DNA from 2 places in the Pseudoalteromonas sp. SR44-8 genome. Region 1 is predicted to be linked to the other one. Evidence: predicted binding sites of a transcription regulator. Region 1 holds the regulator's gene; the other holds the start of a gene.
What was found. The regulator FliA, encoded in region 1, starts transcription of late flagellar genes. The targets are predictions, from matches to a motif close to CTAAAGNTNNNNNNNNNNNNGCCGATA.

Region 2: the regulator FliA is predicted to act here: its motif matches at 1,397-1,423, upstream of pomA (flagellar motor protein PomA).

What each region holds. Positions count from the first base shown of each region.
Region 1 covers NZ_JACJDS010000006.1:58,777-62,635, reverse strand. The annotation lists gene H5183_RS04160 (protein phosphatase CheZ) at 11-775, opposite strand; gene cheY (chemotaxis response regulator CheY) at 793-1,176, opposite strand; gene H5183_RS04150 (RNA polymerase sigma factor FliA) at 1,217-1,927, opposite strand; gene H5183_RS04145 (MinD/ParA family protein) at 1,954-2,814, opposite strand; gene flhF (flagellar biosynthesis protein FlhF) at 2,807-3,859, opposite strand, start outside.
Region 2 covers NZ_JACJDS010000022.1:72,884-76,742, forward strand. The annotation lists gene ispA ((2E,6E)-farnesyl diphosphate synthase) at 52-939, opposite strand; gene H5183_RS12645 (exodeoxyribonuclease VII small subunit) at 943-1,185, opposite strand; gene pomA (flagellar motor protein PomA) at 1,487-2,254, shown strand; gene H5183_RS12655 (flagellar motor protein MotB) at 2,257-3,177, shown strand; gene H5183_RS12660 (hypothetical protein) at 3,325-3,807, shown strand.

The sequences.
Region 1 (3,859 bases):
TTCTCTCCTCTTAGAAGCCCAAGCTTGATAATAAATCATCAACATCATCTTGTCCTGAGACAACATCATCACGAGATTCTTTATCAATAATTGGCCCTTCAGGGCCTGCAAGTGTATTTTCAGCAGGCGGTTTTTCAATGACTGGTGCTATTGTTTTTGTTTCGCTATCATCTTGGCTACCAAATGCTGTCAACAAGTGGATCAAGCTGTCTTCTACTTCTCTAACAAGCTCTATCACTCGACGGATCACTTGACCTGTTAAATCTTGAAAATCTTGTGCCATCAAGACATTGGTCATGAGTCCTTGCAACTCATCCGTTTTAGTTTGCGAGCTATTCATGAACTTATCTAAGCTGTGGCATAATGTTTTAAACTCACCTAGCTCAATTTCACGATTCATTAAACGATCCCAAGTGGGTTTAATGTCTGAAATATCATCTGCAAGCTGTTGGGCAATTGGTAAACTTGCTTCTACAGCATCCATGGTTTTATTAGCAGCGTTCTCTGTCATTTCCATAACATAGTTTAGACGCTGCTTAGCATCGGGGAGTGCGTCTTTGGTCAAATCAGCTAAACGTGTATCAAGCTCAAAATTTTTCAACGCATCATGAAGCTGACGCGTAAGTTTGCCTACTTCGGCAAATAATTCTGATTGCTCTTTTGACGCCGCATCAATAATTAACTGATCAGCTTTATCTTGTTCACCATTTTCAAGGTAAACCACAAGCTGCCGGGCTTGTTCTAAACTGATCTGAGGCGCAGCTGGTGCTGACATAAGCCTCTCCTATTTATTTAACCTAAACGCTCAAACACTTTTTCCAATTTGGTTTTCAGTGTTGCGGCTGTAAATGGTTTAACGATATAGCCGTTAACACCAGCTTGTGCAGCAGCAACAATTTGTTCTTTTTTAGCTTCTGCTGTTACCATTAAAACAGGGATGTGTTTCAGGCTGTCATCGGCCCTGATAGCGCGCAAGAGGTCAATTCCTTGCATGCCAGGCATGTTCCAATCTGTTACTACAAAATCAAATTCTTGATTCTGCAACATCGGTAAAGCTGTTGAGCCATCATCAGCTTCTTGTACATTTGTAAAACCCAAATCTCTTAACAGATTTTTGATAATACGTCTCATCGTCGAAAAATCATCAACAACAAGAATTTTCATGTTTTTATCCAAAACATCCTCCGGTGAGGTCTGAACCTATATTTACTTACTACTAGTTAATCCAGTCATTGATTTTTGCTTTGAGCTTAATCATCGCCTGACCATGTATCTGACTCACACGCGATTCGCTTACATCGAGTATATGTCCAATCTCTTTTAAATTCATTTCATCATTATAATAAAGCGACAATACTAACCCATCTCGTTCAGGTAAAGATTGTATAGCTGTTAATAATGATTGATTAAAACGTTCATTTTTAACGTTATTAAAGGGCTTGTCTAGTGCTAAATCATGTCCCACTGGTGTGATAACATCTTCATCAATTCCCAAGTCTTCTATACCTAAAACCTTACTTGAATTTACATCACTAAGAATATGATGGTACTCATCTAGCGTAATATCAAGTTTTTCAGCAACTTCACTATCTTTAGGTTCTCGATTCAGGCTGCTTTCTAGCTCACTAATCGCTTCAGCAACTCTGCGGCTATTACGGTGCACTGAGCGAGGAGCCCAATCACCTCGGCGCATTTCATCCAGCATCGCACCACGAATACGAATGCCTGCAAAGGTTTCAAAGCTTGCACCTTTAGTCGCATCAAAGTTTTTTGATGCTTCAATTAACCCTATCATCCCCGATTGAATCAAATCATCGAGTTGCACACTCGCGGGTAAACGAGCGATCAAATGACAAGCCACTTTTTTAACTAAAGAAGCATGTCGCTCAACAATCACATTTAAATTTTGTGTCGATTGATATCCCATCGCTTTATTCACCGATGCCGTCATAGTTAGCCGTTTACTAATTTTTCTATGAAAAATTCTAAATGGCCAGATGGTTGATTAGGTATAGGCCATTTAACTGCTTTTGTCGCTAATGTTTTAAATGCAATTGCCGCTGGAGAATTTGGAAATAAATCAACAATTACTTTTTGACGACGAGTTGCTTTACGCATGTTTTCATCATAAGGGACTGTTGCAACCAATTCCATTGAGACATCCAAAAAGCGATCCGTTACTTTTGAGAGCTTAGCAAATAGTTCGTGGCCTTCACGCATACTGCGCACCATATTAGCAACTATTTTAAACTTATACACACCATGCTCACGACTCAACACTTTGATTAATGCATAAGCGTCGGTTATTGAGGTCGGTTCATCACATACTACTACCATGACATCTTGCGCTGCGCGCGAAAAACTTAATACCATGTCAGAGATACCAGCAGCAGTATCAACAATTAATATATCAAATTCGGTATTCAACTCACTAAAAGCACGAATTAATCCAGCATGTTCTGATGGTGAAAGTTCCACCATACTTTGTGAGCCTGACGTCGCTGGTACTATTTTAATTCCTGCAGGCCCTTCAACTAAAATTTCATCGAGCTCACATTCACCTGATAGTACATGAGATAGATTACGTTCAACCCGAAGCCCTAACATCACATCACAATTTGCTAAACCCAAATCGGCATCCAGAACTAACACTCGGTTTCCGAGCTGACCCAACGCAATCGCAGTGTTAAGTGAGACGTTAGTTTTCCCTACGCCACCTTTACCACCTGTTACAGCGATAACTTTAACGCCGTTATTATTGTTTTGACTCATTTTACGCAGGCCACTTGCTTGATCTAATACTGTGTTAATCATACATCCCTACTGTGCTTGACGCTACTGCTTGGCGTCGTGAATGTTGTGCTTTTGTTCTTTTTAAATACAATTGTTCTGCTTTTTTTACTAATTTCTCTGCATTGGCGACCCGAATGTCCTCTGGAACGCGCTGACCGTTAGTAAGATACCCTATTGGAAGGCGATTTTGAATCGCTATACTAATAATCTCACCTAAACTTAATGATTCGTCTAATTTAGTGAAAATACAGCCACTTAATTGTACCTTCTTAAAATGTCTTACGGTTTCTTGTAAAACATTAATTTGTGCGGTCGCACTGAGCACTAAATAATTGCGAATATCGACACGTTGATTACGCATTAGTGTATTTAGCTGCTCAGTTAAACGTAAATCACGTTGGCTCATTCCCGCAGTATCTATTAATACTAGACGCTTATTTCGTAAATGATATAAAACTTCTGCTAATTCATTGGCATCTTTAACTTGTTTTACACCACAACCGATGATCCGGCCATAAGTAGCTAACTGTTCATAAGCGCCAATACGGTAAGTATCAGTGGTAATTAGCGCAACTTTATCTGCGCCATATTTTTGTGCGCCAAGGGCTGCAAGTTTTGCCACGGTTGTAGTTTTACCTACCCCAGTAGGACCAACAAGTGCATATACCCCGCCTTGGCGAAGGATTTCGTTATTTGTAGTATGCATTTGGTTTTCAACCATTTGCAATAGTGCTTGCCAGGCTTGCTGACGTGACACATCGTCCGGAATAAAGCAGGCCATTTGCTCTGCAACTTCACTGTCGATACCCATTCCAACTAAACGATCGATCATGCATGCGCGAGTAGGATCGCGACGCGCTAAATCTTGTTGCATCAAACCCGATACCTGATACTCAAGTAATTGACGCATCGCAGCCATTTCATCACGCATAGCGGTGATTTCATCTGTTTTGGCTGCACTTTTTGTTGGCATCGGAGTATCTAAATCATCAAAACCACTTTCTAGATCATCATCAAAACCTAAGCTATGTGCTTGCGTTTGTGGACGCGGCGCAGTATCACGACG
Region 2 (3,859 bases), on a different contig from region 1:
GATTCTTTAGTTATTTTGTACATCATTACTTGCTCAAGCTAGAGCCTAGAATTAATAATCGCGTTCAACAATGTATTTTGCCAAGTTTTCTAGCTCAGAAGTGTCAGCATCTATTGCTGCTAACGCATCGAGTGCGCATTTTAGTAATGATTGTGCTTTTTGTTTTGCACCTGTAAGCCCAAGTAGAGCAGGGTAGGTCGCTTTATTTGCTGCAACATCGGAGCCTTGTGGTTTACCTAAGACTTGGGTATCACCTTCGATGTCAAGAATATCGTCTTGCACCTGAAAAGCTAGTCCAATTGCATCACCAAACTGTTTTAATTGTAATAATGTTTGTTGATTTGTATCAGCTGCGCATAATGCACCTAAAGTAATTGCACAATTTAACAAAGCACCTGTTTTTAATTTATGGATACGTTCGAGCTCAGCTAAATTGACTAATTTGTCAGTCGCTGCAATATCCAGTGCTTGACCACCGACCATACCTTCAATACCTGATGCTTTGGCAAGTGCTGCAATCATTTTTAACTGTTGCTGTGCAGGAACGTTAAATGAATGGTTAGCAATTAAATCAAACGCTAATGTTTGCAGCGCATCACCAGCTAAAATAGCATGAGCTTCGCCATAGACAATATGGCAAGTCGGTCTACCACGTCGCAGGTCGTCGTCATCCATCGCGGGTAAATCATCATGAACTAACGAATAACTATGAATACATTCAATAGCAGCAGCCAACACGTCTAAATCTTGTTTATTTGCGCCAAGCATTTTTCCCGTGGCATACACTAAAAATGGCCGTAATCGTTTACCGCCATTTAAAACGCTGTAGTGGGTGGCTTGTTTGATGCTTTGCTCGGTGTCGAGCGGTTGCTCAAAATACCGATTGAGAGTGGCTTCAACATCTTGTTGAGCACATTTTATTTGCTCTGTTATTAACACCCGTTATTCCAAATCATTATCAAAGTTAGTAAGTGGTGACTGACTATCACTACCCATTAAAATCGCTACTTTTTGTTCAGCTTGTTGTAACTTACTTGAAGATGCGCCGGCTAAAGCAATACCGCGTTCAAACTGTTTTAACGATTGCTCAAGGGAAAGCTCTCCTTGCTCCATTTCTGTGACGATTAAGGATAATTCATCAAGCGCTTGCTCGAAGCTTAGGTTCTCTGGTTTTTTCGTCGCCATACTGATTTAACTTAGATGATAGAAATGTGAGGCCAATTTTAGGGGGAATGCTAAACTAGGTCAAAGGGTGATGCATTTTTTTTGAATAATTAATTGTTTTCTTGCCACTTTTAATTATTTATACCTTTGCTTAAACCTTGCAGGTTATCAATGGTAGCTTAAAATGCCAAATAGGGTTGAAAACTTTCATTTCATTTTTTTCATTAAATGGTTTAAGTAATTCAATAGATTGCCGATAAGCTGTTAATAATAAAAATTTGTTGCTGGTAGCAACAAAGCATCGATTCCTCTGGAGGGGTAAGTGGATTTAGCAACCATTATAGGTATTCTCGGAGCTATTGGTCTTATTGCTATGTCAATGGTACTAAGTAGTGGCGGCGAAGTGGCTATGTTTTATAACACGCCATCGGTGGTTATTGTTTTCGGTGGTTCGATTTTTATAGTGTTATCAAACTATACGATGAGTCAATTCCTCGGTATCGGTAAAGTCGCGGCTAAAGCCTTCATGTTCAAAATAGAGTCACCTGAAGAGCTTATCGAAAAAGCAGTTGAACTTGCAGACTCGGCCCGTAAAGGCGGATTTTTAGCACTAGAGGAAGCAGAAATACCCAATGCGTTTATGCGTAAAGGGGTTGATATGCTTGTTGACGGTCATGACGCTGATGTTGTTCGTGCCACCTTGCAAAAAGATATTTCTCTTACTTCTACTCGTCATGAATCGGGGGCCGGTTTGTTTAAAGCGCTTGCCGATATTGCGCCTGCGATGGGTATGATCGGTACTTTGATTGGTCTAGTTGCGATGTTGTCGAATATGGATGACCCTAAAGCGATTGGTCCTGCGATGGCGGTAGCGCTTTTAACAACATTATATGGTGCGTTTTTAGCAAACGTGGTGGCAATTCCTATCCAAGTAAAATTGGAATTGCGTAAAGACGAAGAAGCAATGAATCAGCGGCTAATTTTAGATGCGGTATTAGGTATACAAGATGGCCAAAACCCAAAAGTCATCGAAGGTATTTTGAAAAACTACCTAGCTGAATCAAAACGAAAAGTGGATACTGAGGAGTAAGCATGTCAGATCAAGAGTGCAAGTGTCCACCACCCGGGTTACCAGCATGGATGGGTACCTTCGCGGATTTGATGTCACTATTGATGTGCTTCTTTGTACTTTTACTCGCGTTTTCAGAAATGGATGTACTTAAATTTAAACAAATCGCAGGCTCAATGAAGTTTGCCTTTGGTGTACAAAATAAAATAGAAGTAAAAGATATTCCCAAAGGAACATCCGTTATCGCGATGGAGTTCACCCCAGGTAAACCTGAACCTACTCCAATCGAAACCATTCAACAGCAAACTGTCGAAATGACCCAGCAAATGCTTGAGTTTCAGGCTGGTGATGAAAGCTCCGCTGGCGGTCGTCAAGAGCAACGCGGTAATAAGCGTGGCGGTGAGTCACAAAGTACAGCGCAACAACAAGCATCAGAACAATCTATTTCTGCAGCTGATCAAGAGCAGGTTAATGAGTTAGTTAAAAAGATAGCCCAGCAATTGGAACAACAAATCATGGATGGTGCTGTTGAGTTGGAATCATTAGGTCAGCAAATTATTATTCGTATTCGTGAAAATGGTTCATTTCCATCTGGGAGTGCATTTTTACAACCTAAGTTTAAACCAATCATTCGTGATATAGCTGCGTTACTAAAAGATGTGCCAGGTGAAATTACGGTGTCTGGTCATACTGATGATTTTCAAGTTTCGAATGAGCTGTATACCAATAACTGGGACTTATCATCGAAGCGTGCAGTTGCGGTTGCAACTGAAATGCAAAAAGCGCAAGGCTTTGATAAAACCAGAATGGTTGTTGTCGGTCATGCCGAAACTCGACCACTTGTTCCAAATGATTCTGATGCGGATAGACGACGTAATCGCCGCGTGGAAATTTCAATAATGCAAGGCAAGGCTAAGGAATCAGATCCGATAGATGTTCGTTAAGATGCTTGGCAAAGTACCTAATTTAGCTTAAAGTAGTTTTTTAACAAGTGTAACGGAGTGTCTGATGAAAAACGTTGATAAATATAGCTATATGCCGGGCAATGGTTCTGGTGGCGATGATGAAGAGAAGAATGTTAAGTAACGTCAATGCCTAATTGGGTGAACAATTTAATTTTTATACTTGAATATAGCTGGGTGTTATTTTTACTCCCAGCTATTTTTGTATTTTACTTACGTAAGGATTGGTTGGCATTACGCTTTGTCTTGATTACAGCTGTTTTCTTCTTGTATGGCGCTGTGATTTATTCAAGCCTTAGAGAGTTAGATGACCCTTATATTTGGCGTTATGTAGTTTGGGCTTTTAATGATATTGCTTGGATGGCTTTGATTGCTTACTGGGCTATTAAAGATAAAGTGTATCTTTGGCAAAGTGTGATTGGTCAATTGGTTGTAATTAGTGCGCCTATCTTACAATTATTTAGATTAGTGGATCGCCACCTTTGGGATTTATCGTATAGCACTATGCTGTATAAAACGTTATTACCGTTAATCAATATTGGCACTGTCGTTGTGTGCTACCTTCCTCTGTTGTATTTATTTATGCGAAAAAATCGCAGTCTAAAGAGCTAATCATTAACTATTTGTAGATTAAATTACGTGTGCTAAACTACTGTGTAAATAA